DNA from 2 places in the Aeromonas sp. FDAARGOS 1415 genome. Region 2 is predicted to be linked to the other one. Evidence: predicted binding sites of a transcription regulator. Region 2 holds the regulator's gene; the other holds the start of a gene.

Region 1 (15,449 bases), 1.0 Mb from region 2:
CCTCTGCACTCATCCCTTGTTACAGGCCGCCGAGGTGGCCACCCATGTCGCGGTCACGCCGGGTCAGGCCAGCCTGGCGGAGGAGCTGAAGGCCGAGGCCACCGTCACCGCCATCGATCTGGCCACCCGCAAGGTCAGCCTGAAGAATGCCGAAGGCCGGACCTTCGATCTCGTCGCCGACGAGAAGGTGAGCAACCTGCAGCGCCTCAAGGTCGGGGACGTGGTTGCCCTGAGATACCTGCAACTGCTGGATCTGACGCTGCTCAAGGGCACCGCCGGGGTGAGAAAACGGGTGGTGGAAACGGAGGAGAGCAAGGCCGCCCCGGGGGAGCAACCCGCGATCGGCGCCGGCATGCAGACGACTATCTATGCAGACGTCATCGACGTCGACAAGGAGCAGCAGACCATCAGGGTCAAGGGAGTGGACAAGACCCTCACTCTCAAGGTGAAGGATCCCGCCCAGCTTGCCCTGATTGCCAAGGGGGATCAGATCAAGGCCGTGCAGACCACGGCCATCGCCATCGGCATAGCCCCGAAACAGCCCTGATCCCCGCGCTGGGCAGGGAGGATCAAGACCCTCCCTGCTTTCATCCGGCCCGGTCCCCCCGGGATCTCGACGCCCCGTCAGGACGCTCTTTCATTCCCGTCACGCCTGCACGAGCGACGACTTGCCAGTGAGGCGATCCATGGCCGCCTCGAGCATGGCGTCGCGCTGCTCGGTGAGTCCCCGGGTCTGGCTCTCCCGCTCCTCATCCGGGAGTGTCTTGTCGTCGGCCAGGCGCTTGATCTGGCTCTCGAGATCGTCAAATTTTTTGCGATCGAAGCCCAGGGCCTTGTCCACCATCTGCTGCACCCGCGCATCCTTGACGCCACCGGTCAGGGCCGTACTCTTGCCATTCCTGGCCAGGTGCTCGTAGGTGAGTGCCTGCTGCGCCTTGCCGGTCAGCGCCTGGCTGGAGAGGCTGACCTGCTGGGACCAGCCGCTCTGCTTGCCGTCGCTGTCGCCGAGGGTGGCCAGGGCACGGCTCTGGGACGCGCTCTGGGCGAGCTGCTGACCATAGGGTTTGATATCCATGAAGACTCCATGCTGACTGCCGGTCGCACCGGCCTTTGGGGCACTTCGCCCCGCCATGGCCTGGGGCAGCAAATTGCGGGCCAACATGAGTACCTTGCGCCAGACAACCCGGAGTCACGCCCCCCCGGCATCACCGCCATAAAAAAAGAGAGGCGCCGAAGGGCGCCTCTCTTGGGTGGGTGAGTCACCAGGCCGACCTCAGCGGCGACTGATGTGCAGCGGGCCGAAGGTCTGGGCCACCGGCATGATCTCGATGCTGTTGATGTTGACGTGAGGGGGCTGCTCGCTGATCCAGCGCACGGTATTGGCGATGTCCTCCGGCTGGATGGCCTGCACCCCCTGGTAGACGGTGGCCGCCTTGGCATCATCCCCGTGGAAGCGCACGTTGGAGAACTCGGTACCGCCGCACAGGCCGGGCTCCACGTTGGTGACGCGGATGGCGGTGCCCGCCAGATCGGCCCGCAGATTCAGGCTGAACTGCTTCACGAAGGCCTTGGTGGCGCCGTAGACGTTGCCACCCGGATAGGGGTAGGTGCCGGCGATGGAGCCGATGTTGATGACGTGACCGCGATTGCGTTCGACCATGCCCGGCAGCAGCAGCCGGGTGATCAGGGTGAGGCCGCTGACGTTGGTGGCGATCATCTGCTCCCAGTCCTCGAGATCTGCTTTATGGGCGGGCTCCAGCCCAAGGGCGAGACCTGCGTTGTTGACCAGCAGATCCACCTCGCGCCAGGCGGCCGGCAGCCCCTCGATGGCAGCGCGGGTGGCGGCCTTGTCCTGCACGTCGAACACCAGGGGCAGGAAGTGGTCCCCCAGCTCGTTGGCCAGGACGGCCAGACGCTCAGCGCGGCGACCCGTGCCGATCACCCGATGGCCGGCGCTCACCAGCAGACGGCTGATGGCCTCACCAAAGCCGGACGAGGCGCCTGTTACCATTGCAATCATGTGAACCTCCATTGTTATTTGTCTTCTTTTAAAATCAGCACGTTATCTGTCGCGTTTCACCAGCTTTCGCCATGCAAAGGCCACCAGGTGCAGCAGGAAGAGGCCCGAGCCACCCAGCGCAAACAGCAGACCGGTCAGGGCGTTGACCGAGGTGTCGGCACCGCACCACCACCACACCAGCCAGCCGACGGCGCCGATGAGAAAGGTCTGGCCGGCGCAGACCGGACAGCGCCCGAGCTTGGCCCGGATGGCCGTGGCCAGGCAATCCTCGCAACTCATGATGGCTCCTGCCGCTCATCCCCCAGCGCCAGTACCAGGCGGTGCGCATGCTGGCCGGGCCCGTAATAATCGGGCAGCCGCAGCCTTGGGCGAAACCCCAGCCCGTGGTAGAGAGCCTGAGCCTCGGCATTGGCGTCGGCGACTTCGAGCCGGATGGCCCCCCAGCCGGCCTCCCGTCCCTCCCGGATCACCTGCTCCAGCAGGCGGCGGGCCCAGCCCTGGCGGCGCACCGTCCAGCGGATGGCCAGGGTCTGGATGACGAGGCGATCCCAGCCCCTGTGCTCCAGCACGCTGAGGTAGCCCATCAGCTGGGCCCTGTCGTCCTGCAGGATCAGGGTGCGCCCCTTGGCCTGGCTGAGCAGATAGTGCCAACGGCTGCGACCGAAGGCGACCTCGGGGGGAAAGCAGTAGCGTTCCAGCTTCACGATGGCGCCCAGATCGTCGGTTCGGGCGGCGCGGACGGTCAACACGGGGAGTCCTTGTTCGGTTATTTATCCTCAGCACCAGAAATGCGACTTGTATCACAAGTTACCAAGGCAGAATATTAGGCACTGTAACCTCTTGTTTCCCCTCGCGCCATTGTCGTGCTTGTCGGTGCATCGAAGCCCACTGGGGATACTGCCGTTTCCGGCAGTCTGATCCGTGGAGCCCAAAATATGAGTACCTATGTCATCGTCGAGGAGCCGGGCGACTGGCCCTGCCCTGCCGACTACCTGCTGACCGCCCGCACCTACCTGCAGCACGGCCTGCCCACCACGGGCGGGCGTCCGCGCATCATCAACCTCTGCCGCAGTCTGGAGCACCTGAGCGCGGGCTACTACTGCTCCCTGCTGGCCCAGGCCCGTGGCCACCACTGCCTGCCGGGGTTGCAGGCCATCGGCCGGCTGCAACCCCAGCAGCCTCCCGCCAAGCTGTGGCGCAAGCTGCAGGGCTGGCTGAGCCAGCAGAGCGAGGACAGGATCCGGGTACGCGCCATCTTCGGCCAGTGCGAGCAGTGCGAGCTGGCGGGGCTCGCCCGCTACTACTACGGCCTGAGCCAGCTGCCGCTGCAGGAGCTGACCCTCAAGCGCGGTCGCCACGGCTGGTCGGTGCGCCAGCAGGAGAGCCTGTCGCCGCTGGCGCTGAGCCAGAGCGAGCAGGCGTTGATGGTGCAGCACGCCCAGGCCCTGGTGGGTGTGGGCGACGAGGAGCAGGCGGCACCGCGCTACCAGCTCGCCATCCTGGTGGATCAGGGGGACGGCCGCGCCAGCAGCGACGCCCTCGCCCTCGAGCGCTTCATCGAGGCCGCCGCCGCCCAGGGGATCCGGGCCGAGATCCTGGCCCCCTCCGCCATCGAGCGGCTGCCGGAGTTCGACACCCTGTGGCTGCGCGCCGAGACCGCGGTCGGCCACTATACCTTCGAGTTCGCCCGCCGTGCCGAGCAGCTCAAGATGCCGGTGATCGACAGCTCCCGGGCCATCCTGGCCTGCAGCAACAAGCTCTACCTCTACGAGCTGATGGTGCGCAGCGGCGTGCCCATGCCCCCCACCATGGTGGTGACCCGGCGCGGCCGCCAGCACGTGGACGAGCTGGTGCAGCGCCTCGGCCTGCCGCTGATGGTCAAGGTGCCCGACGGCGCCCAGGGGCGGGATCTCGCTATGGCAAGCGACGAGACCCAGCTCGCCCGCCTGCTGGACGAGGGGCTGGCGCGCTCCGCCCTGCTGCTGGTGCAGAGCCGGATCCCCGCCGAGTTCGACTGGCGCATCGGCTTTCTCGACGGCTCGCCCCTGTTCGCCTGCCGCCGCTACCGGCCCGAGCCCGGCAACCGCATCCGCCGCCGCAAGCACCCCCTCGACATGAGCCGCATCGAGGCACTGCCCCTCACCGAGGTGCCGGAGCGGGTGCTGCAAACCGCCCGCCGCGCCGTCCACCTGCTCGGCAACGGCCTGTTCGGGGTGGATCTGCGCCAGCAGGGGCAGGGCTGCGTGCTGCTGGAGATCATCGACAACCCCTGGATCCGGGGGGATGTGGAGGACAGGGAGGCGAAGGATCTCTACGATCGCCTCGCCCGGGCCTTCCGCCAGCGGCTGGAGAACCGGGGCCAGAGCGCGGTCGCCTGAACCCGCAAAAAGGGCCCCGCAAGGGGCCCTTTTGTCATCATACGGGTCATGGCCGCAGGATCATTGCAGCAACAGGAAGCGGCCGGTGAGCGGGGGCAGCGTCACCGTCAGGCTGCTGCCACCGATGGCCAGGCGCTCGCCGCTCTGCAGATCCACCAGGGCGCTGCCGCTGCGCAGCTTGCCCGCCGGCAGGGCATAGCTCTGGGGCGTGCTGGAGACGTTGAGCAGGTAGACTATCTGCTCGCCCGCCGTCTGCTTGATGTCGCCGTAGACGCTGCCCTCTGCCACCAGCTTTACCCGCTCCCCCTGATAGAGGGCGGGATGCTTGGCGCGCAGGGCCAGCAGATCGCCGAGCCACTGCTTGAGCTCGGCCTGCTCGCCGCTCGGCACGAAGCCGGTCACGCCGGGCACCTTGCCGTCGCTGCGGGCCACGTGATCGTCACAGAGCCCCTGGGCCGCACAGTCGCCCCCCACCTGACTGGCAAAGCCTGGTACCTCGTCGCCGAACTCTTCGCCATAGTAGAGGGTGATGGGGCCGGAGCGGGCCGCCAGGAAGCTGAAGGCCGCCTTGTGGCGCTGCCAGTAGTCCTCCGGGTTGAAGTTGCCGCGCTCCAGCAGATCGCCGAAACGCACCAGATCGTGGTTGCCCAGCATCAGGTTCGGCATGGCGTGGTCCGGGTAGTTCTCCACCTTGTTCCAGCTGGCATCGAGCACACCAGCCCCCTGCCCGCCCTTGCCGGACTCCTCCACCGCCAGCGCCTGCACCAGGCCGTAGCGCAGCGGGAAGTCGAACGCCGAGGAGAGTGCCGGGTTGTCGCTCGAGCCATAGGCCTGGGCCCGGATCTCGTCGGCCCCCTTCCACACCTCCCCCACCAGGTAGCCGAGGGTGCCCCACTGCTGGCCGGCGGCCTTGCGCGCCGCGCTCGCCTGCTCCACCTCGCTGCGAATGGCGCGCCAGTCGTCAAGATCGAGCTGATAGGCCTGGTCGAGGCGCCAGCCGTCGATACCGTACTGCTCGACCCAGTAGCGGGCCACCTCCTTGAAGTAGGCGAGGCTCTCGGGCTGGCCGTAATCCACCAGCTGGCCCGGGTAGCCGGCACCGCCGCTCTTGAGGGCGGGCAGGCGCCCTTCGGGGGAGAGCTTGCTCACCCCCACCTTGCCCACGTGGCCGAACACCCCGTCGAGGAAGACATAGAGGCCGCGCTGGTGGGCCGCGTCCACCAGGGTCTTGAGCTGGGCGTTGCTGCCGAAGTTGGGGTCCACGTTGAAGAAGTCGCAGGCGAAGTAGCCGGTGGCATCCAGCCTGTCGTCCCCGCCTTGCCCGGCGCAGGAGTCGAACACCGGGGTCAGCCAGATGGCGTTGACGTTGAGGCTCTTGATGTGGTCCAGGCTGTCGATGATCCCCTGCAGATCGCCGTTGTGGCGGGAGGGGCCGTAGCCGACGCCGTAGTTGGCGCTGCCGTCGCCGTCGACGAAGGACTCCACCATCACCTGGTAGGTGCGCAGGTTGCAGGCCGGCTGATCATCGCCGTAGCAGGCGCGGGCCGCAGCCGGGGGGGCAGGATTGACCACCGGCGGCGCGGTCTCGGTGCTGGCACCACCGCCTCCGCTGCCGCAAGCCGTCAGTAACAGGGCGGCCCCGATCAGGCCGCCACGACGCAACGTTCCTTGTTTCATTGTTATGTTCCCGCTGTGGTGTTGCGGGCGCGAAAGGCGCCCCACTGGGGTCATGATAACGGTGAGACCGGAGCGGGTCTGTGACTGAAAACGTTACCTGCCTCAACGGGTTAGCACGTCGTTTTCAACGGCCTTGGCGATCGTTGAAGACCTCACGCTCGTCGATGGGGGTGATGAGGTGGTAAACCTCCTGGGCCGACAGGGTGCAGCCAGAGGGCCACTCCAGCTGGTGACGGCGGTTGATGAATACCCGGGCACAGCGCCGCTCCGAATCCATCGCCGCGAACAGCGGCTGGGTCCGCCAGGGGGTCAGGTCCAGCGCCCCCGTGGTGCCGTCGGACAGCACCACGAACAGGCTCCATCCCCGCAGATATTCCACATCGATAAAGACCGGCATCCCTTCGGCTCCGATTGAGAAATTCGGCGCTATTATAGGCACAGCCATTGCCTCGCTGTGCTGGCAGGATCACAGTTTTCCCAGCGTTTTATGCTCTCTTCAAACCCTGCTTCCGGTCACAAAAAATCATAAAACGTGCCAACTTCTCCATATATCCCCATTCCCATGCAACCTTTGCTCAGCCCCAGGGTCATATTCCCGCACCATAACAACAATGTGCCCGGGGAATGGGCGCAAACAGGTTTGCAGGAACAATATGACCACCATCAGACAATGGCTGGGACCGGTTTGGCCCATCGCCGTCTTTTCATTGATCGCGCTCATCTCCCTCACCGTCAGCCGCCTTGGCCTCGGGCTCTGGCAACTGGAACGGGTGGATGCCGTCTCTGGCTGGCAGGAGATGCTGCTGCAAGGCATTCGCGTCGACGTCGCCACCCTCTGCTGGGTCTGGGGCGTGCCCGCCGTCTTGACCCAGTTGCTGGCCGGGCCCCACACGCCGGGGCGGCTCTGGATGCAGCTTATCCGGGTCTGGCTCACCCTGGGGCTCTGGCTGATGCTCTTTCTCGAGATCTCCACCCCCGCCTTCGTCACCGAGTATGGAGTGCGCCCCAACCGCCTCTTTGTGGAGTACCTCATCTATCCGAAGGAGGTGCTCTCCATGCTGTGGGCAGGTCGCAAGGGAGAGCTGCTGCTGGCCGTGATCTTCAGCGGCGCCGTGCTGGGCGGTGGCTGGTGGCTGAGCGGCCGCCTGGTACGCGACCTCAGCTTCCCCCGCTGGTACTGGCGCCCCGCCTTCGCCCTGCTGATCCTCGCCGTCGGCTTTCTCGGCGCCCGCTCCAGTCTCGGCCACCGCGCCCTGAACCCGGCCATGGTGGCCTTTGCCGACGATCCCCTGGTCAACGCCCTCACCGTCAACTCCGCCTACTCCCTCTTCTTTGCCATCAAGCAGATGGGGGCCGAGGAGGACGCCAGCCAGTTTTACGGCAAGATGGCTGACCATCAGGTGCTGGAGATAGTCCGCGAGGAGAGCGGTCGCCCGCTCGGTGATTTCACCTCCGCCGAGCTGCCGAGCCAGACCTTCAACACGGCCAGCTACCAGGGCAAGCCCAAAAACCTGGTGATCCTGCTGCAAGAGAGCCTGGGGGCCCAGTTCGTCGGCTCCCTCGGCGGCCTGCCGCTCACCCCCAACATCGATGCACTCTCCCGGCAGGGCTGGGCCTTCGAGCAGCTCTACGCCACCGGTACCCGCTCGGTACGCGGCATCGAAGCGGTGCTCACCGGCTTCACGCCGACCCCGGCCCAGGCCGTGGTCAAGCTCGGCAAGAGCCAGACCAACTTCTTCACCATCGCCGACCTGCTCAAGCGGCAAGGCTATGACACCAGCTTCATCTACGGCGGCGAGAGCCACTTCGACAACATGCGCAGCTTCTTCCTCGGCAACGGCTTCCCCACCATTGTCGAGCAGAAGGACTTCAAGCACCCGGTGTTCGAGGGATCCTGGGGTGCCTCGGATGAAGATCTGATGGCCAAGGCCAACGACACCTTCGCGGCGCTGCACAAAGAGGGCAAACCCTTCTTCAGCCTGGTGTTCAGCTCCAGCAACCACGATCCCTTCGAATTCCCCGACAACCGCATCGCCCTGTACGAGCAGCCCAAGCAGACCCGCAACAACGCCGCCAAGTACGCGGACTACGCCGTCGGCGAGTTCTTCAAGAAGGCCAGGGCATCGGCATACTGGAAGGACACCCTGTTCCTGGTCATCGCCGATCACGACAGTCGGGTCGGGGGGGCCAGCCTGGTACCCATCCCCCGCTTCCACATCCCGGGCATCATCCTGGGGGACGGTATAACGCCGAGAAAGGATCCTCGCATCGTCAGCCAGATCGACATGGCCCCGACCCTGCTCTCCCTGATGGGCATAAGTGCCGACTATCCCATGCTGGGCAAGGATCTCACCCGCATGCCCGCCGACTGGCCGGGGCGCGCCATCATGCAATACGACAAGAACTTCGCCCTGATGCGCGGAAAGGATGTGGTGATCCTGCAGCCCGAGCGGGCGCCGGAAGGCTTCATCTACGAGGATGCGACAGAGACGCTCACCCCGGCACCACAACCAGGCACCATGAAGGATGCCGCCCTGGGGCTGGTTCTGTGGGGCAGCCTGGCCTATCAGCAGGGGCTCTACCGGACGGCACAGGACAGCAGACTGGCTCTCAACTGAGGGCGCGCCCACAAAAAAACCGCCCTCGGGCGGTTTTTTTCATTTCCCCTGGCTCAGCCGTGTGGGAAGCAGGGCAGGGAGCGGCTGAATCTGTGCTCGAACACCAGGGAGGTCTCCAGGTGCACCACCTCTTCCCGGGAGGTGAAGTGATCGAACACGAAGTTGCGCAGGTGCTCGGTGTCGGAGACGCACAGGTGCACCAGGAAGTCGTCCTTGCCGCCCATGTGGAACAGGCTGATCACCTCGGGCAGCGCCAGGATGGCGTCGCGAAACGCGTCTATGATCTGGCGGCTGTGGCGTGCCAACTGCAGGGAGACCATGGCCTGGATATGACCACCCAGCGCCTGATAATCCACCTCGCAGTGCGCCCCCTTGAGCACTCCGTCCTGCTGCAGCTTGCGTACCCGCTCCAGGCAGGTGGAGGGCGCCACCCCGACCAGGGCCGCCAGATCCTTGTTGGTCATGCCCGCGTCGCGAAACAGATGGGCCAGGATGTCCAAGTCCAGTTGATCCAGGTTTCTCATCTCTACTCCTTGTCCTTGCATCGCTCGATTTTTTTAGACTCTGCCCGTAAACCGGGACGAACACAACGCGCATTGACATCGCCACCGTCCCCCCTATGCTGTGCCGCACCCGCGCGGGGTGCCCCATCCCGCCGCTTTTCCGACGGCGAGGAGACGCCCCATGCTCAGTGCCCACCCCTTCTGGAGCCTGGAGGTATTGCGCCTCGACGGGCAGCTCTTGCTCACCCCCTGTCCTGGCAGCCAGCAGGTCGCCCTGACCCGGGCCCTGGCCCAGCTGCAGCTGGCCGGGGCCGGCGGGGTGCTCACGCTGATGACGCAGGAGGAGCTGACCGCCCAGGGCCTCACGGACCTGGGTCCCCAGGTGGACGCCAGGGGCATGGCGTGGTTTCACCTGCCCATCGCGGACGACCAGGCCCCCGATGTCGCCTTCGAACAGGCCTGGCCCCGGGTCTTGCCCGAGCTGCTCGCCCTGCTGCGGGAGGGGCGGCATCTGGTCATTCACTGCCACGGGGGGAGCGGGCGCACCGGGCTGGCGGCGGCCCTGCTGCTGATGACCCAGGGGCTGCCCCAGCAGGAGGCCATGGCCGTCATCCGGGCCAGGCGGCCACGGGCCTTCACCCTGGCCTGCCACCGCCACTGGCTCGACACCCGGGGACGAGAGCTGGCCGGGCTCGACTGACGGCGGCCTACCCCTTGGGTGGCTGGTAGGTGAATACCTTGCCGATGTCTTCCACCCTGTAGCTGGTCAGCTGATAGACGTAGTAGTTGAGCCAGTTGGAAAACAGCAGATGCCCGTGGCTGCGCCAGGTGGCGCGCGGGGTCTGGTTCGGGTCGTTGTCCGGGTAGTAGTTGACCGGCACCACAGGGGAGAGGCTGGCCGCCAGATCCCGCCGGTACTCCCCGTCAAGAGTCAGGGCGTCGTACTCCGGGTGGCCGGTGACGAACACCTGGCGACAGTCCTTGGTCGCCGCCAGATAGACGCCAGCCTCTTCCGATTCTGCGAAGATCTGCAGATCCGTGTGGGCACGAATGAGGTCCCCGTCGAATGCCGCATAGCGGGAGTGGGGCGCCACGAACTCGTCGTCGAAGCCGCGCAGCAGCGGCTCGTGCTCGTCGAGGCGGTGGTGACGATAGACGCCGGAGAGCTTCTCGCCGTGGGTCTGCTTCTCCATGCCATACAAGGCTTTCAGCGCCGCCTGCACCGCCCAGCAGAGGAACAGGGTGGAGGTCACGTGCTGGTGGGACCACTCGATGATCTCGACGATCCGCGGCCAGTAAATGACCTCCTCGAACTCCACCAGCCCGAGCGGCGCCCCCGTGATGATCATGCCGTCGTAGTTGTTCCCCCGCACCTGCTCGAAGTCGTGATAGAAGTTCTCCAGGTGCGCCTGGGGCGTGTTCTTCGACTCCCGATCGTCGATGCGCAGCAGATCCACATCCACCTGCAACGGCGAGTTGGAGAGCATCCGCATCAGCTGGATCTCGGTTTCTATCTTCTTGGGCATCAGGTTGAGGATGAGCACCCGCAGCGGACGGATGTTCTGGGTGACGGCCCGGGATTCCGTCATCACGAAGATGTTCTCCTGCCCCAGCACTTCGGCGGCGGGCAACTGGTCCGGGATCTTGATCGGCATGCTGACTCCCTGTACTGCATCGGTAAATATGTCTGGACATCTAGAAGCCTATAATAAAGCGCCCACGCTGTCACCAGATACCTTTTATTCACTCCGGCCTTTGACTAGCATACGGCTCAGTGTGTCCCTCGCGTCCAACCCCATGACAGGCATCAAGATCTCCGTAGACCGGCTGCAAGTCGGCAATTTTGTCTCCCTGCCGCTGGGGTGGCGCGAGCACCCCTTCCTGTTTTCCAGCTTCAAGCTGAAGCGCGAGGAGGAGATAGAGCTCATCCGCCGGCTGGGGCTCAAGCTGGTGACCATCATTCCCGACAAGAGCGACACGCCCCCCAAGCCCCTCGGTCAGCCTGCCCTCCAGGGGGAAGACGACGAGGTGCTCCTCGCCCGCCAGCAGGCCATGGAATCCGAGAAGAGCCGGCGCATCGAACAGCTGCAGCGCTATCGCCGCGATCTGCAGCAGTGCGAGAAGCAGTTCCGCCAGTCCCTGGCCCAGGTGCGCAACCTGATGGGCAAGATCCAGTCCCGCCCCCTCAACGCCATCGGGGAGGCGCAGGAGCTGATCAACGCCATGACGGAGCAGCTGCTGTCGGTGGACGAGATGGTGTTGCACCTGGTGTCCGACAGCTCGGATGGCAACAGCCTGCAGTTTCACTCCCTCAACGTCAGCGTGCTCAGCATGCTGCTGGCCCGGGAGTGCAAGTTGCCGGCCGAGGCGATCCGCCAGGTCGGCATGGGGGCCCTGTTCCACGACATCGGCAAGCTGAAGCTCCCGAGCCAGATCCTGCGCAAGACGGAGCCGCTCACCAGGCCCGAGCAGAACCTGGTGGCCCAGCACCCGCGTTACGGGCTGGAGCTGCTGAGCCTGGCGAGGGAATTTCCGGAGCCCGCGAGGAACATAGTGCGGCACCACCACGAATACCTGGACGGCAGCGGGCCACTAGGGCTCAAGGGGGCCCAGCTCGACCCCCTCACCCAGATCGTCTCCCTCATCAACGAGTATGACAACCTCTGCCACCTGCAGGCCAAGGTGCCCTACTCGGCCCTCGGCAGCCTCTACAAGCAGCGCAAGGCCCAGTTCAACGCCGATCACCTCGGCATGCTGATCCGGCTGATGGGGATCTATCCCCCCGGCAGCGTGGTGCAACTCTCCAATGGCCAGGTGGGGCTGGTGATGTCGGTCAACGCCTCCCGCCTGCTCTACCCCGCGGTGCTGGTGTACGATCCGCGCATCCCGCGCCAGGAGGCGGCCATCATCGATCTCGAGGAGACCGGGCTTGCCATCGTCAAGGTGATCCACCCCAAACGCCTGCCCCCCGCGGTGTTTGAATACCTCAACCCGCGTACCCGGATCAGCTACTACTTCGAACACAACCAGTCCTGATCCGGGTTCGCCATTTCCAAGGAGTCTGCATGCGCATCGAGATCCTCAGTACCGGCGACGAGATAGTGACCGGCCTGGTGGTAGATACCAACGCCGCCTGGCTCAGCGCCCTGCTGCTGGAGCAGGGCTGGCAGGTACGCCGCCGCACCACGGTCGGGGACAACCTCGCCGATCTGAAGGCCGTGCTGCGCGAGTGCGCCAGCCGCGCCGAAGTGGTGCTGGTGTGCGGCGGGCTCGGCCCCACCGCCGACGACCTCACCGCCCAGGCGGCGGCCGAGGCCTTCGACCAGCCCCTGACCCTGTTCCCCGACTGGCTCGCCACCATGGAGGCCCGTTACGCCAGCCGGGGCCGTGCCATGCCATCCAGCAACACCAAGCAGGCCTGGCTGCCGCAGGGTTGCGAGATCCTCGACAACCCGGTCGGCACCGCCTGCGGCTTCCTGGTGCAGACGGGCCAGAGCCGGCTCTTCTTCACCCCGGGCGTGCCGTTCGAATTCAAGCAGATGGTGCGCGAGCAGATCGTGCCGCGTCTCAAGACGCTGGCGGGGGCGCAGACCGACACCGAGCTGCGCCGCTTCTACACCTTCGGCATCTCGGAATCCGCCCTCTCGGATCGGCTGGATGCGGCCCCCTGGCCCACGGGCATAGAACTCGGCTACCGCTCCTCCATGCCGCTGATCGAGCTCAAGCTCATCGGCCACGGCGCTGCCCCTGCGGACATGGACGCCGCCGAAGCCCGCCTGCTGCAGGTGATCACCCCCTGGCTGGTGGGACGAGGCGACGAGGAGCCGGCCAGCCAGATCCTGGCGTTGCTGGGGGAGCGGCCACTGTGCCTGCGAGAAGGGGAGACCCGGGGTGCCCTGCTGGCCATGTGCCACGCCCACCCCGCGCTGGAGGCCCATTACAGCCACGCCCTCCCCGACGAGCTCCAGCAGCTGGTGAGTGACGGCCCTCGCCCTGGCCTGACCCTGGGCTTGACCATAGGTCGGGCCGGGCCGGACGGCGTGCCCCTGCTGCTGTGCATCGACGGCATCACCGTCGGCCAGACCCTCAAGGTCAGCCACCCGGATCCCGAGAGCGGCCGCCGGATCCTCGCCTTCGCCGCCCTCGACATGTTGCGCCGTCACCTGCTGGGGTTGCCGGTGCTCGCCGACTACCTCACCCTGACGCGCACCGCCAGCCGCCTCGCCTGACCCCGGCTAGAAGGCGCCTAGCCCCAGATCGCCGTGAACCCAGTAGCCGGCGAGCGCCAGGGTCAGCAGGCAGAAGGCCCGCTCGTAGCCACCCCCGCTCTTGAGGGGCAGACCGGGCAGGCGGAAGCGGCGGCGCCAGGGCCAGCACAGGGGAATCCCCATCGGGGTGAGCCAGTCCCCCAGCAGGTGGCTGAGGTAACCCACGATGAGGGCATCCTTCACCGCCCCCGACAGCAGGCCCGGGGCCTGTGCCAGCCCCCAGACCCCCATGGCCACCGCCAGCAGGCTGTGGGTGAAGCCGCGATGACCGAAGATCCGCGAGAGGGGTCCCGAGATCCAGGGCAGTTGCCGGCCGAGCAGGGAGTGGGGATGGTCCAGGTCGGGCAGCAGGGCGCTCGCCAGGGCCATGGGAATGATGTGCCACAGGCTGGCGTCGGCCAGGGCCGGGGTGAGTTCGACCTTGTGGGCAAGCAGGACGCAGGTGACGGAAAACAGCAGGTGGCCTTGGGCGGTCATGGGGCTCGTTCGGTTGGGCATTCGGTGGAACAGATGGGCAGGATGGCCGGTGACAGTCATCCCCGGCGCCTCGCGGCGGCAGATTAGAATCCCTTGTCTCCCGTCTGGCAAGGAGAATCCCCCGCCCGTGCCCGGGGACAGGCGCGATCGCTCAAAGCTCAGGCAGCCACCGTCCGACAAGGCGGGGTCCCGCCCCCCTGTCAGCATAAATTTCCTCAACCCGGATCACCCATTTGCACCCAGCGCGTTGACCCGGAAGGAAAAAGACCCGAATACTGCGGTTTTGGGCCGCCCCGGCGGCCGCGGCATCCGGCAGGGATCCGCCCCGGTCACCGGGGAACGCCGGATCGGGACGACGAGGGAGGTGCCCCGGTGTTGAGTAAGGCGTGGTTTCAGCTGTCGGCAGACATGACCTGTGTCTGCCTGCGCATCATCCCCGGCCTTGGCGCCCCCATCCAGGAGGCGGACGTCCTCGCCCTGCTGCGGCTCTCCAACTGCCGGCGCTACCAGCCCCTCGACGAAGGGATCCGCCAGGCTGTCACCCTGCTCAACGCCCTGCTCAGCCAGCCGGATGCCCCGGCTCATCCCCCCGTGCCCATCGCCCGGCGCCAGGATGCCAGGCTGCTGATCCAGGTCGACAAGGATCAGATGAGCGCCAGGGCGCAGATCACCGCGGACTGGGGTGGCAACCCCCTCACCCTGGCCCAGCTGCATGAGGCCCTGGCGGCTAGTCCGGTCAGGGTGGGGGTGAGCGAGCGGCTGCTCGCCGCCGCCCTCCAGGCCGCCAGCTCAGCCGCCCCCGGCGCGCAGCTGAGCCCTGTCATCGCCCTCGGCCGGGCGGCGAAACACGGCCAGGACACCCGTTTCGAGCGGCTGGTGGAAACCGCGGCCGAGCGGATCCTCAAACCCCAGGAGCTCGACCACGGCAAGGTGGACATGCGCGATCTGGGCACCCTGCTCACCGTCAGGGCGGGGTCGCCGCTGATGCGCCGCCACCCCGCCACCCAGGGCCTGGACGGCGTCACCGTGACGGGTCAGACGCTGCCGGCCCGGGACGGCAAGGAGATCGCCATGAGCGCGGGTGACGGCACCAGCCTCTCTCGGGAGGATCCTGACCTGCTGCTGGCGACCCGCACCGGGCTCCCTTGCCAGGAGCGTGCAGGCATGCGGGTCGACGAGGTGCTGAACGTCAAGCAGGTCGACATCCGCCACGGCCACGTCGAGTTCGAGGGCTCCCTGCTGGTCACCGGCGATGTCATGCCCGGCATGCGCATCAAGACCCGCGGGGACGTGGTGATCGGTGGCTTTGTCGAGGGGGGGGTTATCGAATCTGGCGGCACCATCACGGTGCGCAACGGCATCATAGGCCGCAAGCTGGGGGAGGAGGAGTACCTCTGCCACCTCAGCGCCGGTGGCGAGATCCACGCCGGCTATGCCCAGTACGCCAGGCTGGAGGCCGACGGCGACATCCATATCCAGAGCCAGCTCAGCCACTGCTACTGCCGCAG
Region 2 (15,449 bases):
CCGCCAGTCGCCCCCTGGCACGGGATCTCGGCGTTTCCCGCAGCACGGTGGAGCTGGCCTATGGCCGGCTCGAAGCGGAGGGATACCTGGTGCGCAAGATGGGGGCCGGCAGCTTCGTCGCCCTGGCGGCGGTACGCCCGGCGCCGCGCCAGGCCCAGTCGGCGGCGGGCCTCTCCTGCCGTGGTCAGGAGATGGCCGACGGGGGGGCCTGCCACGACGTGCCCGAAGTGGGGGCCTCTTTTGCCTCCAGCCAGCCGGATCCCCGCCTCTTCCCCCAGGCGCTCTGGGGGCGACTGATGCAGCAGCAGTGGCGCCAGCGCGCCGGCGACTGGATGAACTACGGGGATCCCCAGGGGCTGGGGGAGTTGCGGGCCGCCATCAGCAGCTATCTGGTGCAGTCCCGTGGCGTGGTGTGCGAGCCGGATCAGATCCTGATCCTCACCAGCTCCCAGCAGGGCATACTGCTCGCAACCCAGCTGCTCATCGATGCCGGGGACACCGTCTGGGTGGAGGATCCCGGCTATCCGGGGGCCCGCACCGCCATGGAGAGTGCTGGGGCCCGTGTGCACCCGGTGCCGGTGGACGAGGAGGGTCTCCAGCCGGCGGGGGCGCACCCCAGGCCCAGGCTCATCTACTGCACACCGGCCCACCAGTATCCCCTCGGCGTGCCCATGAGCCTGAGCCGGCGCATGACGCTGCTGGCCGAGGCCGAGCGGCACGGCGCCTGGATCCTGGAGGATGACTACGACGGGGAGTACCAGTACGACCAGCGCCCGCTGCCCGCCCTGCAGGGGCTGGACGGCCAGGGGCGCGTCCTCTACGTGGGCACCTTCAGCAAGGTGCTGTTTGGCTCGCTGCGTCTCGCCTATCTGGTGCTGCCACGGCCGCTGATGGCCGCCTTCAGCCGGGCCCGGGCCGCGGTCGATGGCCACAGCAACCAGTTCCAGCAGGCGGTGACGGCCGACTTCATCCGGGGCGGCCACTTCGCCACCCACCTGCGCCAGAGTCGCCTCGTCTACCAGAGCCGGCGGGATCTGCTGCTGGCGGAGCTGGCCGAGCACTGCCCCGCCCTCACCCCCATCCACAGCGGCGCCGGTCTGCAGTGCGCCGTGCAGCTGCCCCCCGGCGGGGAGGCGCGCTGGACAGCGATCGCCAACGCCCGGGGGCTGGGGCTGCGTCCCCTGCACCAGTTCCACCTCGCCGCCCCCGAGCGGGAGGGCTGGCTGCTCGGCTTTGCCAGCCTCGACAACCAGACCCTGCGCCAGCTGTGTCGCCGCCTGGGGCAGCTGATGCGATCCGTCTGACCGGCACGCCAACAGGTCAGAGGTGCCAGGGCCTGATAGCGCTGGGTCCAAGGGGGAAGGGCGCACTATACTGGGCGCAACGACGCAGCAGAACAGGGCCCAGATGCACCGACTCCTCTTTCTCCTCCTCGCGCTCATCCTCCCGTCCTCCCCGATGGCGGCCACCCGATTCACGCTGATCGGCCCGGAAAGCAGTGAAGACGCCCGCATGGACTACTACCGTGCGGCGATGCAGCTGGCGCTGGAGAAGACCCGCCCCGAATACGGTGACTACGAGCTGCTGGATGCGCTCAGGATGAACAAGGCCAGGATGCGGATCGAGGTGCAAAAGCCGGGCAAGAGTGCCCTCTTCATCATCGACAGCTGGCCCCAGGAGCGGCCTCATCCCGAGGTCAGCCTGCTCCCCTTCCCCATCGATCTCGGCATTCTCAGCTACCGGGTCTGCTTCGTCGGGCAGGACAGCGCGCAGGCGCTGGCCAGCGTCAACTCTCTTGCCCAGTTGCAGGGCTTCAGCCAGGGGGTGGGCAAGGGGTGGCGTGATGCGGAGATCCTGCGCTACAACGGCTTCAGGGTGCATGAGGTGAGCAACTACGAGTCGCTGTTTCGCCTGGTGGCCCGTGGCCGGGTCGACCTCTTCTGCCGCGGGGCCAACGAGATACTGACGGAGTGGGAGCGCCACCACCCCGATCTGCCCGAGCTGGCGGTCGATAACCATCTGGTCCTCTTCTACCCGCTGCTCCACGCCTTCTACAGCCATGCGAACTACGGCAAGGAGCGCGAGCGCCTGCGGCTCGGTCTGCAACTGGCCTGGGAGGACGGTTCCCTCAAGCGGCTCTGGCGCCAGCACTTCCAGCCCTCCCTGGCCTTCACCCGGCTGGCGTCACGGCAGATGTTCAGCCTGGCCAATCCCCTGCTGCCCGGCTCCGGGGCCGACTACAAGGCCTACCTCTATGATCCTGCCCGGGACGACTTTGGCATTAATCGCCAGGGCAGCCAGAAGCACTGACCCCTAACCCTGTTCGCGGCAGAGGGCGAGCCAGGCCTCGGCGGTGCGGGAGAGGTAGCGATCCCTTGGCCAGATCACCCCGAGCCGCCAGCTCAGCTCCGGCACCAGGGGGCGCAGCACCAGGCCATCCGGCGTCAGTCGCCGGCAGATGGGCTCGGGCAGGAAGGCAACCCCCATGCCGCTGCGCACCATGGCGGTGAGAAAGTCCCACTGGCTGCTGCGGGCCGCCACCTGGGGTACGAACCCCGCCTCCGCACACCCCTGCTCCAGCCGCTCGCTCAGGGTGAAGGCCTGGGTGTAGAGCAGAAAAGGTTCCTCTTTCAAGTCCGCCAGCCGGATCTCCCGGCTCTCCCGCCAGCGCGGCTGATCCGGCAGCACCACCCGGATGGGGTACTGGTCCAGCACCAGGGTGCAGAGGGCCCCCTCCTCCCGGGTCGGCAGCATGGTGATGGCGAGATCCAGCTCTCCCTCCAGCACCGCCTGCTCAATGCGCCGGCCACCGTACTCGACCAGGGAGAGCTCCACCTTCGGATAGCGGCTGCGATAGGCGCGGATCAGATCCGCATAGACGTGGCCCACCATGGGGGGAATGCCGAGAGCCAGCCGGCCGAAGCGCAGGCTCTGCAGATCCGCCAGCTCCGCCTCCAGCTGCTGCATCTCCGCCAATATGGTCTGGGCCCGGTTGAACAGCACCTGGCCGCTGTCGGTCAGGGTGAAGCGGCGCCCCGCGCGGTTCAGCAGGGGCTGGCCCAGCTCCTCCTCCATGTTGCGGATCATCTTGCTGATGGTGGGCTGGGTGACGAACAACTTCTCGGAGGCACGGGTGAAGCTCTGCTCCCGTACCAGCTCGACGAAGTAACGCAGGGCTCGGATATCCATGGCGATCTCCTGGCTGGCAAAGAGCCTTAATCATGCCTCTTTGGCATGAATTTGATAATTTAAATTCATTTTTTGCAGGTTTTGGCCCTCTTTATACTGTGAGCAGGTTCACAGAAAGATGCCCGCCATGAAAACCCTCTGCCTTCGCTGGTTGCAAACCCCCTTCCAAATCGCCCTGCTGGCGGCCATCTGGCTGCTGGCAGACACCGCGGTACGCACCTTCCACCTGCCCCTGCCCGCCAACCTGACCGGCATGTTGCTGCTGCTCGCCTGCATCCTGCTCGGGGTGGTGAAGGTCCGGTGGTTCAGCGCCGGCGCCCGCTGGCTGCTGGCGGAGATGCTGCTCTTCTTCGTGCCCGCCGTGGTGGCCGTGGTCAACTATCAGGATCTGCTGCTGCAGGAGGGGTGGCGCATCATGGTGGTGCTGGTCGTCAGCACTGTGCTGGTGCTCGGCACCACGGCGCTGGTGGTGGACAGGGTCTATCGCCTCGAGCTGAAGCTGGCCCGCCGGAGTCGCCGCCATGTCTGACTCCCTGCTCGGCCTGCTCTGCTTCGCCCTCACCCTGCTCTTCTACTACGCCAGCAAGTGGCTCTATGGCAAGAAACGCATCCTGCCCCTGATGCCCCTGCTGCTGGCCCCCACCCTGCTGGTGGCGGTGGTCATGCTGTTCCACATCCCTTACCAGGACTACATGGCGGAATCCCGCTGGCTGCTCTGGCTGCTGGGCCCCGCCACCGTCGCCTTCGCGGTGCCCGTCTACGAGAACCGCCAGCTGATGCGCCGCCACTGGCTCTCCCTGTCGGTGGGGGTGGTGGCGTCCGTGGTGATGGCGGTGGGCAGCACAGTGCTGTTGGCCCGCTGGCTGAACCTCTCCGAGCTGCTGCAGCGCAGCATGGCCATGCGCTCCATCACCACCCCCTTTGCGGTGGAGGCGACCCGCTCCGTGGGGGGCAACGCCGACCTCACCGCCCTGTTCGTGGTGCTGACCGGGGTGATCGGCATGGCGGTGGGGGAGAGCGTGCTGACGGTGCTCGCCATTCGCAGCCGCCTCGGCAAGGGGGCGGGCTTTGGCGCCTCGGCCCACGGGGCCGGGACAGCCCGGGCCTATCAGATGGGCAACGAGGAGGGGGTGGTCTCCAGCATGGTGATGATGATCGCCGGCATGGCCACCGTGCTGCTCGCCCCCCTGCTGGGCCGGCTGTTCTGGTAACGCCCTCCCGTCAATCATCCAACAAAAAAGAGGCGCCCCAGGGCGCCCCTTCTCATTGCGTGGTGTCACGCAGCCTCAGAGGCTGGCGCAGATCTGCCACAGATCGTACTGGATGGCGGCCGCCGTCACCTCGCGACCCGCCCCCGGCCCCTGGATAACCAGAGGGTTGGTGCGATAGCTGTCGCTCTCGATGGCGAACACGTTGTCGCAGGGCAAGAGGTTCGCAAACGGGTGGTGAGGCTCCAGCGCCTCCAGCCCGACCCGCGCCTTGCCGTCGTGCTCGAAGCGGGCGACGTAGCGCAGCACCTTGCCGACCCGGCGCGCCCCCTCGAACGCGGTCAGGATGGGATCGTCCAGATCCTTGAGCCGGTCCATGAACTGATCCGTGCTCACCTTGCGCAGGGCCGGGGGCACCAGGTTCTCCAGCTCGATGTCGGCGGAGTCGAGCTCGAAGCCCGCCTCCCGCGCCAGAATGAGCAGCTTGCGGCGCACATCCTGGCCGGAGAGATCCTCCCGGGGATCCGGCTCCGTCAGGCCGTGCTGCCACGCCTCGTCCACCAGCTCGGAGAAGGGACGGGTGCCGTCATACTGCTGGAACAGCCAGGAGAGGGTGCCGGAGAAGATGCCGGAAACCCCCTGGATGCGGTCACCGCTCTGGCGCAGCATCTGGATGCTGGACTGGATGGGCAGCCCGGCCCCCACGGTGGCGTTGTAGCGCCACTGCACCTGATGGTCGCGGCAAGTCTGCTTGATGCGCTGGTAGAACTCGCTGTCGGCGGCACCGGCAAACTTGTTGGCGGCGATGATGTGGACGCCGAGCTGGGCGAAGTCCGGGTAATAACGGCTCACCGTCTCGCTCGCGGTCAGGTCCAGGGCGATGAGGGCGTCAAAGCCGTGCTGCTCCAGCTGGGAGAGCAGCTCGGGCCAGATGAGCGGCCTGGGATTGAAGCTGTCGCGTACCTTGAGCGGGTCCAGCCCCTCTTCATCCAGCAACCCCCCTTCCGAGCTGAACACCCCGTAGAGGGTGAGTGCCAGATTGAGCTCGTGCTCGAGGCGCGCCTTCTCCCGGGCGTAGAGCCCCAGCCAGTGGCCGCCGATGTTGCCCTTGCCGAACACCACCAGGCCGACCCGGGTCGGGCGGCTGAACAGGGCACTGTGCAGGGCGATGAGCAGCGGCTCCAGCACCACCTGGCGCAGCACGGCCACCAGGCTCAGGCCGTCTTTGGCCACCTGGACGAACTCCAGGGGCTGATCCGCCAGCAACTGGTAGAAGCGGTGGCACTGCTCGGCGTTGTCGGTGACGCCGGCGCCCACCAGGGCGACCAGGCTGAACCCCTCCTTCTGGATGAGGCCGGTGAAGTTGCCCTGCAGCTGGAAGTCCCGCAGCACCTCGAAGGCCCCTTGTGCCACCTCCAGGGTGTAGGCGAGGCGCAGCACCCGGCGATCCGGCTGGCGCTGCAGGGTGAGCGGGTGGAGGCGATGACGGGCCAGGTGGGCCTCGATGGCTGCCACCGTCTGCTCAAAGTGGGTCTGCGGCAGCACCTTCAACTCGATGAGGGCTATCTGATCCACCGAGGAGACGATGCGGGCACCGCCGGAGCGCGGGGCGCGGCGCAGAATGTGGGTGCAACCCTCGTCCGGGTTGTAGCTGCAACGCAGGGTCAGGCGCTGACGGCTGTCGGCCACCGGCTGCAGGGTGCGCGAATGGAGCACGGAGGATCCGAGACGGGCCAGTTCGTTGGCCTCGGCGAGGCTCAGACGCTCCAGCAGGCGCGCCTCCTTCACCCGACGCGGGTCGGCACTGTAGACCCCGGCCACGTCGCTCCAGATGGTGGTGGACTCGCCGTCCGCCAGGGCTGCCAGCAGGCTGGCGCTGTAGTCGGAACCGTTGCGCCCCAACAGCAGGGAACGCCCTTCCATGTCGGCGGCGATGAAGCCGGTCACCACGATGCGGCCGGGATGCTCCGCCAGGCGGGCCTTGAGCAGTTCGCTGGAAAGGGCGGTATCCACCTTGACCAGGGCGCCGTCTTCCGCGCGCAGGAAGCTGCGGGCATCGAGCCAGGCGGCCGGTTCGCCACGACTGGTGAGCAGGGCGGCCAGGAGGCGCGCCGACCACACTTCGCCAAAGGCGAGCAGGCCGTTGCGCTCGAAGCGGTCAAACTGCCCCTCCAGGGTCTTGGCGATGAGCTGCATGTCGTCCGCCAGTTGCTGGCTCAGGGAGAGCAACAGCTCCCCTTCCAGCAGGCCGTCGATCAGGCTCTGCTGGTAGGCGTGCAGGGCCGTGATGGCTTCCCCTGCGGCTTCGTCTCCCGCCTCGGCCAGCTCCACCAGCTGGATCAGCCGGTTGGTGGTCTTGCCAGCGGCGGAGACCACCACCAGTTCATGACCACCCGCCTGCTGCTCTATGATGGCGGCGACCCGGCGATAGCAGACCGGATCCGCCAGGCTGCTGCCGCCGAACTTGTGCACATGGCGCCGCTTGAAGACTGCCTCTGTCACCACCACACACTCTCCTTGCTGTTGCTGTTCCATTACTTCACCTGTTCTGCCTGTTGTGCCAACTGCGCCTGTTCAAAACCTCTAGCCAGATCGGCCACCAGATCTTCACCGTGTTCGATGCCGACCGAGAGGCGCAGCAACTGGGCGCTGATGCCCGCCGCCTGCTGGGCCGCCGGTGTCATGGCCCTGTGGGTCATGCTGGCCGGGTGGGCCACCAGGCTCTCCACCCCGCCGAGGGACTCGGCCACCGAGAAGAAGGTAAGGCCCGCGAGGAAGGCGCGAATGCCCGCCTCGTTGCAATCGAGCTCAAAACTTAGCATGGCGCCGAAGCCGGACTGTTGACGGCGCGCAATGTCGTGGCCCGGATGGCTCGGCAGGCTGGGGTGGTAGATGCGCTTGACCAGCGGCTGGGTCTGCAGGAAGGCGAGGATGCGATCCGTGTTCTCCTGATGGGTGCGCAGCCGGGGAGCCAGGGTGCGCAGGCCCCGCAGGGTGAGATAGGAATCGAACGCACCTGAGGTCAGCCCCAGGCAGTTGGCCCACCACACCAGGGACTCGGCCAGCGCGGGCTCCTTGGCGATGGCGACCCCGCCCACCACGTCGGAGTGGCCGTTGATGTACTTGGTGGTGGAGTGGACCACCACGTCCGCCCCGAGCGCCAGCGGCTGCTGCAACAGGGGGGAGAGGAAGGTGTTGTCCACCACCACACGGGCGCCCGCAGCGTGGGACGCCTCGGCGATGGCCGCGATGTCCACCACCCGCAGCAGCGGGTTGGAGGGGGTCTCTACCCACACCAGCGCAGGTTTTTGCGAAAGTGCCTCGGCCAGTGCCACCTCGTCCCCCTGATCGACGAACTGCACCTGGTAGTGGCCCTTGGCCGCCAGGTACTCGAACAGGCGCCAGGTGCCGCCGTAGCAGTCGTGGGGAGCGATCAGCAGATCTCCCGCCTTGAGCAGGGCCGTGGTCACCAGGTGGACAGCCCCCATGCCGGTGCCGGTCACGACGGCACCGGCCCCCCCTTCCAGGGCCGCCAGGGCGTCCGCCAGATTGGTGCGGGTCGGGTTGCCGGAGCGGGCATAGTCGTATTGACGGGGCTCGCCAAAGTCGGCGAAGGTGTAGTTGCTGGAGAGGTAGATGGGCGGCACCACGGCACCGTGCTGTGTGTCTGTCTCAATCCCGGTGCGTACCGCCAGGGTGGCCTTGTGGGTCATGTCACTCTCCTTGATGTCTCTTCAAACGCCGGTTCGCTGTTGCTGCCACGCGTCATCCCGCCATTGCAGGCTCATGGTGCACCACACTACGCCAGCTTAAAAAAGCCGTCAACACTTCCAGACGTCTAAATGGCTTTGCTGTTGGATTGCCATTGAAATCCTTAAGGGTTAAAATCCGCGCTCACGGCCAAACGAGAACAGGTGGAACATGGGTACAGAGTGGAACGGCGACTACGTCAGCCCCTATGCGGAGCACGGCAAGAAGAGCGAGCAGGTCAAGAAGATTACCGTCTCGATCCCGCTCAAGGTGCTCAAGGTGTTGACCGATGAGCGCACCCGTCGCCAGGTGAACAACCTGCGTCATGCGACCAACAGCGAGCTGCTCTGTGAGGCCTTCCTGCACGCATTCACCGGCCAGCCGCTGCCTTGCGACGACGATCTGCGCAAGGATCATCCGGACAGCGTGCCCGCCGAGGCGCGTGCCATCATGGAAGCGCTGGGCAAGGAAATCGAAGATTTCGACGCCGAGTGATCCGGCTGCCCATGGCAAACGACGCTTTCCCTTCGATGACGCGGCCCGGTGCCGCGTCATCGCTATCCGCCTCCCCCTTCAGCCTGCGCCGCTACCAGCACGACACACACAGTCACAGCCATGACCATGCCCAGCTGGTGATCCCCCTGGATGGCCCCCTCGAAATCGAGGTGCAGGGCCAGGGCCGCCGCCTCGCCCCGGGGTCGGTCTGCGTCATCCCGCCTGGCCTTCGCCACGACTACGCCGCCGATCCGGCGTTCTCGTTTCTGGTGCAGGAGAGCGACTGGCTGCCCCACTCCCTCGGTGAACGTCCCTTCCTCGAGCTGGACGACACTCAACGGCATTATCTCGCCTTTCTGCACCGCATGGTGGCAGAGGGGCGCCATCTGGCCGGTATGGATCAGGTGTGGCTCGGGCTGCTGGCCGAGGGGCGCGGCATGCCCGCCATCGCCCCTCGTATCGCCAGGGTACAGCGCCATATCGAGGCCCACCTCGCCCAGCACCTCACCAACGAGCGGCTCGCCGCCATCGCCTGCCTCGGCCAGAGCCAGTTCAAGCACGCCTTTCGCCAGCAGGTGGGCATGAGCGTCTCCCGCTACATCCTGGAGCGGCGCCTGACGCTGGCCCGCACCCTGCTGGCCCGGACCGCCCTGCCCATCGGCGAGGTGGCCAGTCGCTGCGGCTACCAGAATCAGGGGGCCTTCGCCGAGCGCTTCCTGGCCGAGACCGGCCTCACCCCCACCCTCTGGCGCCGACAAAACGGCTCCCTGCCGTAACCGAACGGCCCCTCACCGAAGACAGCGCCCTCCTTTCACGGCATGCTGGAGCCCATGCAAGCCATGGCAGAGGAGGAGCCAAGATGCAGACCATAAGCTGGCAGGATTTCGAGATGGTGGAGCTCAGGGTCGGCACCCTGGTGCGGGTCGAGCCCTTCCCCGAGGCGCGCAAGCCTGCCTACAAGGTGTGGGCGGATTTTGGGCCCGAGCTCGGGGTGCGCAAGAGCAGCGCCCAGATCACCGACCTCTATCGACCGGAGGATCTGGTGGGGCGCCAGATCGTCGCCGTGGTCAACTTCCCCCCCAAGCAGATAGGGCCCATCCAGTCGGAGTTCCTGCTGACCGGCTTCTACCGCCCGGATGGCGCCGTGGTGATCGCCATCCCTGAGCAGGCGGTGGAGAACGGTGCCAGGCTGGGTTGACGCAGCAGGCCCCATGAAAAGAGAGAGGCGACCCCGGGGTCGCCTCTCTCTTTTTGCTGTTCGCGAAACGCGGTCACTTCATCAGGCTGAAGAGCAGGGCCGACACCGCCAGGGCACCGGTCAGCAGGATGAAGCCGTTCACCCAGCCGTGACGGAAGCGGGCCAGCGCCTCCACCTTGTAGATGGCCACCACCGGCATGATGAAGAGGATCATGGCGATGACAGGGCCGGAGAGGGTTTCCATCAACCCCAGGATGCCCGGGTTCATGACGGCCGCCCCCCAGATGGCGAAGAACATCAGGGCGATGCCGAGCTTGTCCGCCTTCGCCAGCGACAGGCCGGTGGGCTTGGCGAGCAGGCTTTTGAGGCTTTCGCGGGCACCCAGGAAGTGGCCGAGGAAGGAAGAGCTGATGGCTATGAAGGCGATGAGCGGCCCCAGGGTCACGATCACCGGGTTGTCGGTGATGTTGGCGAGATAGGAGAGCACGGAAACGTTCTGGGCCTTGGCCTCGGCCAGCTGGGCCGGGGAGAGGCTCAGCACGCAGGAGAAGACGAAGAAGAGCACGAAGCCCACCAGCATGACGGTGGTATTGCGCAGGATCAGGCCGCTCTTGGCCTCCGCCTGCTCGCCATATTCCCGGCGCTGCACGTTGGCAAAGCCGGAGATGGCGGCGGCATGGCTGAAGGCGAACACGGTGACCGGCAACGCCAGCCAGACGGTGTTGAGGAAACTGACGCTTTCAAAGGCGGTCACTTCCGGCCACTGCCACTGGGGAATGAGGTAGCAGGAGAGCGCCAGCAGGATCGCCGCCAGCGGGTAAACCATGACGGCGAAGGCGCGCAGCATCGCCTTCTCCCCGGCCAGCATCACGGCGATCATGGCGAACACCAGCACACCGGAGAGCATCACCCGATCCGGCATGGCGGTGCCCAACTGATTGACCATGAAGCTCTCCACCGTGTTGGTCAGCCCGACGCCATAGATGAGCAGGATCGGGAAGATGGAGAGGAAGTAGAGGGCCGAGATGAGGCGACCGGCCATCTTGCCGAAGTGTTCCTCGGCCACCTCGGTGAAGTCGGCGTGGGGACGGGAAGAGGAGAGCACGAAGCGCGCCAGCCCGCGGTGGGCCAGGAAGGTCATGGGGCCGGCCAGTACGGCGACCACCATGAGAGGCCAGATCCCCCCCAGTCCCAGGTTGATGGGCAGGAACAGGATGCCGGCACCGACAGCGGTGCCAAACAGGCTGATGACCCAATGGGTGTCGTGACGGCGCCAGCTGCTGGCAGTCGGGGTGGATTGGGAGGCGGACAGCTCCCGGGAGGCTTCTGCAGATAAACTCATCGGCAAACCACTTTCACATAGTATTAAAATCTAAAAACATTGTGCTCTTTTAGAATTTAATTCTCAAAAATAGACAGTGGCAGATCTCACTGGCTGAACCGAGGTTTACCAGTGAGATTGGGCGAGAGTTGGCCCAAGCGGCTTTTATCTAATCCTGAAAACACACTGAATGCGAAATATAAAACCAAATTATCATTCAGGTTTGATTTTTTATATTGGTTAAATCAACCTTTTCAGAATTACATGAAAATATGCACCAATTAACCTCCCGTAATTGCGACGATTCACTACCACAAGCCGATTAACCAGCGAATCCACCTAAAAACTACGCAAATAAACAGCATAACACTCCAAGCAATCAGGCGGCCCTGAGGCCGCCTGATGGTTGCATATGGTACTCACGTCAGGGCTCAGTGGGCCAGGATCCTGCCCCAGGCGAGCTCAGGGTCCCCCATCACGATGAAGTCAGGGTTCTCCAGCGACTCCGTCTCGTTGTAGCGCAGCGGCTGCAGCGCCAGGCTGAGGATGCGGCCACCCGCCGCCTCGACGATGCACTGGGCGGCGGCGGTGTCCCACTCGCCGGTGGGGCCGAGGCGCACGTAGCAGTCGGCGACCCCCTCCGCCACCAGGCAGGACTTGAGGGAGCTGGAGCCAAGCGGGATCAGCTCGTAATGGATGGCAGGGTTGAGGCGACGGGTCAGGTTCTCCAGCTTCTGGCGGCGGCTGATGGCCACCACCAGGGAGTCGGGCTGATCGTGTTCGTGGTGAATGGCGCTGATGGGATGCACCTCGCCGTTCGCCTCCTTGAAGGCGCCGTGACCGCGCACCGCCCAGTAGAGCAGGTCCGACTCGGGGGCATAGATGACCCCGAGCACCGGCACATTGTCCCGCACCAGGGCGATCAGGGTGGCGAAGTCACCGCTGCCGGCGATGAACTCGCCGGTGCCGTCGAGCGGGTCCACCAGCCAGTACTGGCGCCAGTTGGAACGCTGGCTGAAGGGGATGTCGGCCGCCTCTTCCGTCAGCACGGGGACATGGGGAGTGAGCGCTGCCAACGCCTGTTTGAGGTAGGCGTCGGCAGCAAGATCGGCACTGGTGACCGGGGTCGCATCCTCCTTCAACTGGCGCTCGAACTGACCGCCGCGATAGATCTCGTGAAGGATCCGCCCCGCTTCGCGGGCGATCTCCTTGACCTCCGGTATCCAGGCCAACAACTCCTGCATAATCCTGCCCTCTGTCTCTGATTACCAAACAGCCCCGAACGGGCTAATCCTCCTGCTCCGCCAGCCACTTCTGGGCCAGCAGCAGGGCGCTGATGCTGCGCGACTCGGTGAAGTCGGGGCGCGCCAGCAAGTCGTCGATGCGGTTGAGGGGCCAGGGGATCACCTCGAGTGGTTCGGGCTCGTCGCCGACCCGCTGCTCGGGGTAAAGATCCCGCGCCAGCAAGATGTCCATCCGGCTGGAGAAGTAGCCGGGCGCCAGAGACACCTGCTTGAGCAGGGTCAGGCTGGCGGCCCCGAAGCCCGCCTCCTCCATCAGCTCCCGGTTGCCCGCCTCGAGGGCGCTCTCGCCCGGGTCGATCAGCCCCTTGGGAAAACCCAGCTCGTAGGAGTGGGTGCCGGCGGCATACTCGCGCACCAGCAGCAGGGTATGGGCATCGAACAGGGGCACCACCATGACGGCGCCCCGGTTGCCGCCGCGCATCCGCTCGTAGACCCGCTCCTCGCCGTTGGAGAATTTCAGGTGCAGGGACTCCACCTTGAACAAGCGACTCTCGGCCACTATCTCGGCCTTGAGGATCTCTGGCTTGCTCTTGTCGTGGGCCATGGTCTCGGCACTGAGGTGCACGGGGTTGCGCTTGCGGGGATCGCTCATCGGGGCTGACTGCTCGTTAAAAAATCGTGTTTCAAGAGTAAACGACTACCAGGGCGAACACCACGGGGCAAGGGCGGGAAAGATGCCCGAAAAATCCGTTATAATGCGCCCCGTTTTCCCCACTCCCCATAGACATCGAGAGACCCCATGCCGACTCCCCTGCCCTGGCACCAGATAGATACCGTTTTGCTCGACATGGACGGCACCCTGATCGATCTCCATTTTGACAACCACCTGTGGCAGACCCTGGTGCCGGCGCGCTACGCCGAGCGACTCGGCCTGCCGCTCGCCGAGGCGAAGGCGCAGATAGATGCCCATTATCACGCCGTCAGCGGCACCCTCCACTGGTACTGCGTGGATTACTGGACCCGGACGCTCGGGCTCGACATCCGCGCCCTCAAGCAGGAGATCCTCGAGAAGATCCAGTGGCGTCCCCACGTCATCCCCTTCCTGGCCGCGCTCAAGGCCGCCGGCAAGCAGCTGGTGCTCTTCACCAATGCCCACCCCGCCAGCCTGTCGGTCAAGGATGCGTGCCTCGGCCTCGCCGAGCACCTCGATCTCATGGTGAGCACCCACGAGCTGGGCTGGTCGAAGGAGAGCCAGCACTGCTGGCAGGCACTGGCCGAGCGGCTGGCGTTCGACCCGGCCCGCACCCTGTTCGTGGATGACAGCGAGCGGATCCTGCGCGCCGCCGCCGATTACGGCATCGGCTACCAGCTCGCCATCCAGAACCCGGACAGCCGGCAGCCCGAGCAGCGCATCACCGCCTTCCCGGCGATCCGCGACTACGCCGAGCTGTTGCCCCTCGGCGCCTGACACCCTCAAGGCCCTCCTCGCGAGGGCCTTGTCATATCGGCTCAGCAGCCAGTCCGCTGATTAAAGCCCTCAAGCTGCATCGCGCGGGGCCAGTACCCCCATGCCGGCCAGGTAGTCGAAGGCGCTTGGAGTGAAGCCAAGCTCTGCGAGGTGCGCCGCCGTGAAGGGGGCACAGTGCAAGGGCAAGCCGCGGCTCACCCGTTCCATCCAGTCCGGATTGCCGATGGCCGCCGTGCCCACCGCCACCAGATCGGCGCCGCCCGCCAGAGCCAGCTCGGCCGAATCTGCGTCGTGGATCTTGCCCGCCACCATGAGCGGCACCCGCCCAGCCAACCCGACCCGCACCGCCTCCAGCAGGGCGCCGCCGTCGGGATCCCCCGCCACCGCCTTGAAGCTGTCCCCCATGGAGAAGTGCAGGTAGTCGATCCCCTCGTCCGCCAGCAGGTGCGCCACCGCCAGCTGATGGGGCAGCTCTATGCCCTGGATATGGGCATAGCTCTCGGGGGAGAGGCGCACCCCGACCAGAAAGCTCCGGGGCAGGCGGGCGCGGATGCCGCGCACTATCTCCACCAGGATCCGCGCCCGGTTGGCGATGCTGCCACCCCAGCGGTCGGTGCGCCGGTTGTGCAGGGGGTTGAGGAAATTGCAGAGCAAGAAGTTGTGGGCGGCGTGCAACTCGACCCCGTGCAGGCCGGCGCCATGGGCCCGCTCGGCGGCGCCCACGAAGGCGTCAATGAGCGTCAGAATCTCCTCCTCGCTCAGCCCCTTGACCCCGAGGGGGTAGCGCCCGCCCGGCGCCAGCTCGCACGGGCCCACCGGCGCCCCGTCGTTCAGTTCGGGCAGAGCCCGCATCCCGCCGTGATGCAGTTGCACCACCGCCAGCGCCCCGGCCTGCCGCGCACTGTCGGCCAGGGCCGTGAAGGCCAGCTGCTGGGTGTCGGTCATCAGGGCCGGCTGCCCCGCCCAGCAGCGTCCGCCGGGCTGTACCTGGGTAGCGGCGGCGATGAGCAGGCCGAAACCGCCCTGGGCGCAGCGCGCCAGCCAGTCGAGCTCGGCCTGACCGGGATCGCCGTCGGCGCCGCTCATGTTGTGGGTCAAAGGGGCCAGCACGGCCCGGTTCTTGAGCCGCAATCCGGCCCGTTCGAAGTGGAAGCTGTCGCCAAGTGCCTTGTTCATCGCCCTCTCCCGAGATCGCAATGGAATGCCGCCACTATAAACCGGGACAATCAGGATATAATCAGGCACACAAGCAAGGCATTCATTCCCATCAAGACACAATAGGCCACCCCTCATGCGTCACCACAAGCTCGACACCCTCTACCTGATGCGCCTGCTGGTCGCCATCGTCCGCTGCGGATCCTTCGCCGCCGCCGCCGCCCAGCTCGGCATTACCCCGAGCAAGGCGTCCAAGGATCTGCGCCACCTGGAGCAGAGCCTTGGCAACACGCTCCTGAGCCGAACCACCCGCCGGGTACAGCTGACCGACGCGGGGGAGCTCACCTACCGTCAGGCCGACCAGATGATCGCCCTGCACGAGCAATTGCTGGACGGCCTGCAGCGCCGCCGCTCGGCCCTG

The links. The regulator MetJ, encoded in region 2, represses methionine synthesis genes. The targets are predictions, from matches to a motif close to AGANNTCTAGANNTCT.
Region 1: a site for MetJ is predicted at 10,878-10,893, ahead of metA (homoserine O-succinyltransferase). Genes of this name have one in related genera too.

Annotation. Positions count from the first base shown of each region.
Region 1 is NZ_CP077363.1:916,372-931,820, forward strand. Features, by position in the region: gene I6L45_RS04385 (hypothetical protein) at 1-547, shown strand, start outside; gene I6L45_RS04390 (hypothetical protein) at 647-1,075, opposite strand; gene I6L45_RS04395 (SDR family oxidoreductase) at 1,274-2,020, opposite strand; gene I6L45_RS04400 (DUF3624 domain-containing protein) at 2,063-2,299, opposite strand; gene I6L45_RS04405 (GNAT family N-acetyltransferase) at 2,296-2,769, opposite strand; gene I6L45_RS04410 (RimK family protein) at 2,956-4,398, shown strand; gene I6L45_RS04415 (alpha-amylase family protein) at 4,459-6,075, opposite strand; gene I6L45_RS04420 (DUF2442 domain-containing protein) at 6,200-6,472, opposite strand; gene I6L45_RS04425 (LTA synthase family protein) at 6,729-8,693, shown strand; gene I6L45_RS04430 (Lrp/AsnC family transcriptional regulator) at 8,747-9,217, opposite strand; gene I6L45_RS04435 (tyrosine-protein phosphatase) at 9,378-9,896, shown strand; gene metA (homoserine O-succinyltransferase) at 9,904-10,851, opposite strand; gene I6L45_RS04445 (HD-GYP domain-containing protein) at 10,994-12,232, shown strand; gene I6L45_RS04450 (CinA family nicotinamide mononucleotide deamidase-related protein) at 12,262-13,425, shown strand; gene I6L45_RS04455 (metal-dependent hydrolase) at 13,432-13,941, opposite strand; gene I6L45_RS04460 (FapA family protein) at 14,314-15,449, shown strand, end outside.
Region 2 is NZ_CP077363.1:1,951,611-1,967,059, reverse strand. Features, by position in the region: gene I6L45_RS09435 (PLP-dependent aminotransferase family protein) at 1-1,304, shown strand, start outside; gene I6L45_RS09430 (hypothetical protein) at 1,459-2,310, shown strand; gene I6L45_RS09425 (LysR family transcriptional regulator) at 2,314-3,189, opposite strand; gene I6L45_RS09420 (CidA/LrgA family protein) at 3,317-3,718, shown strand; gene I6L45_RS09415 (LrgB family protein) at 3,711-4,400, shown strand; gene I6L45_RS09410 (bifunctional aspartate kinase/homoserine dehydrogenase II) at 4,476-6,932, opposite strand; gene metB (cystathionine gamma-synthase) at 6,932-8,110, opposite strand; gene metJ (met regulon transcriptional regulator MetJ) at 8,319-8,642, shown strand; gene I6L45_RS09395 (AraC family transcriptional regulator) at 8,678-9,418, shown strand; gene I6L45_RS09390 (tRNA-binding protein) at 9,502-9,840, shown strand; gene I6L45_RS09385 (aromatic amino acid transport family protein) at 9,914-11,182, opposite strand; gene cysQ (3'(2'),5'-bisphosphate nucleotidase CysQ) at 11,593-12,405, opposite strand; gene nudE (ADP compounds hydrolase NudE) at 12,449-13,057, opposite strand; gene yrfG (GMP/IMP nucleotidase) at 13,205-13,873, shown strand; gene I6L45_RS09365 (NADH:flavin oxidoreductase) at 13,943-15,049, opposite strand; gene I6L45_RS09360 (LysR family transcriptional regulator) at 15,165-15,449, shown strand, end outside.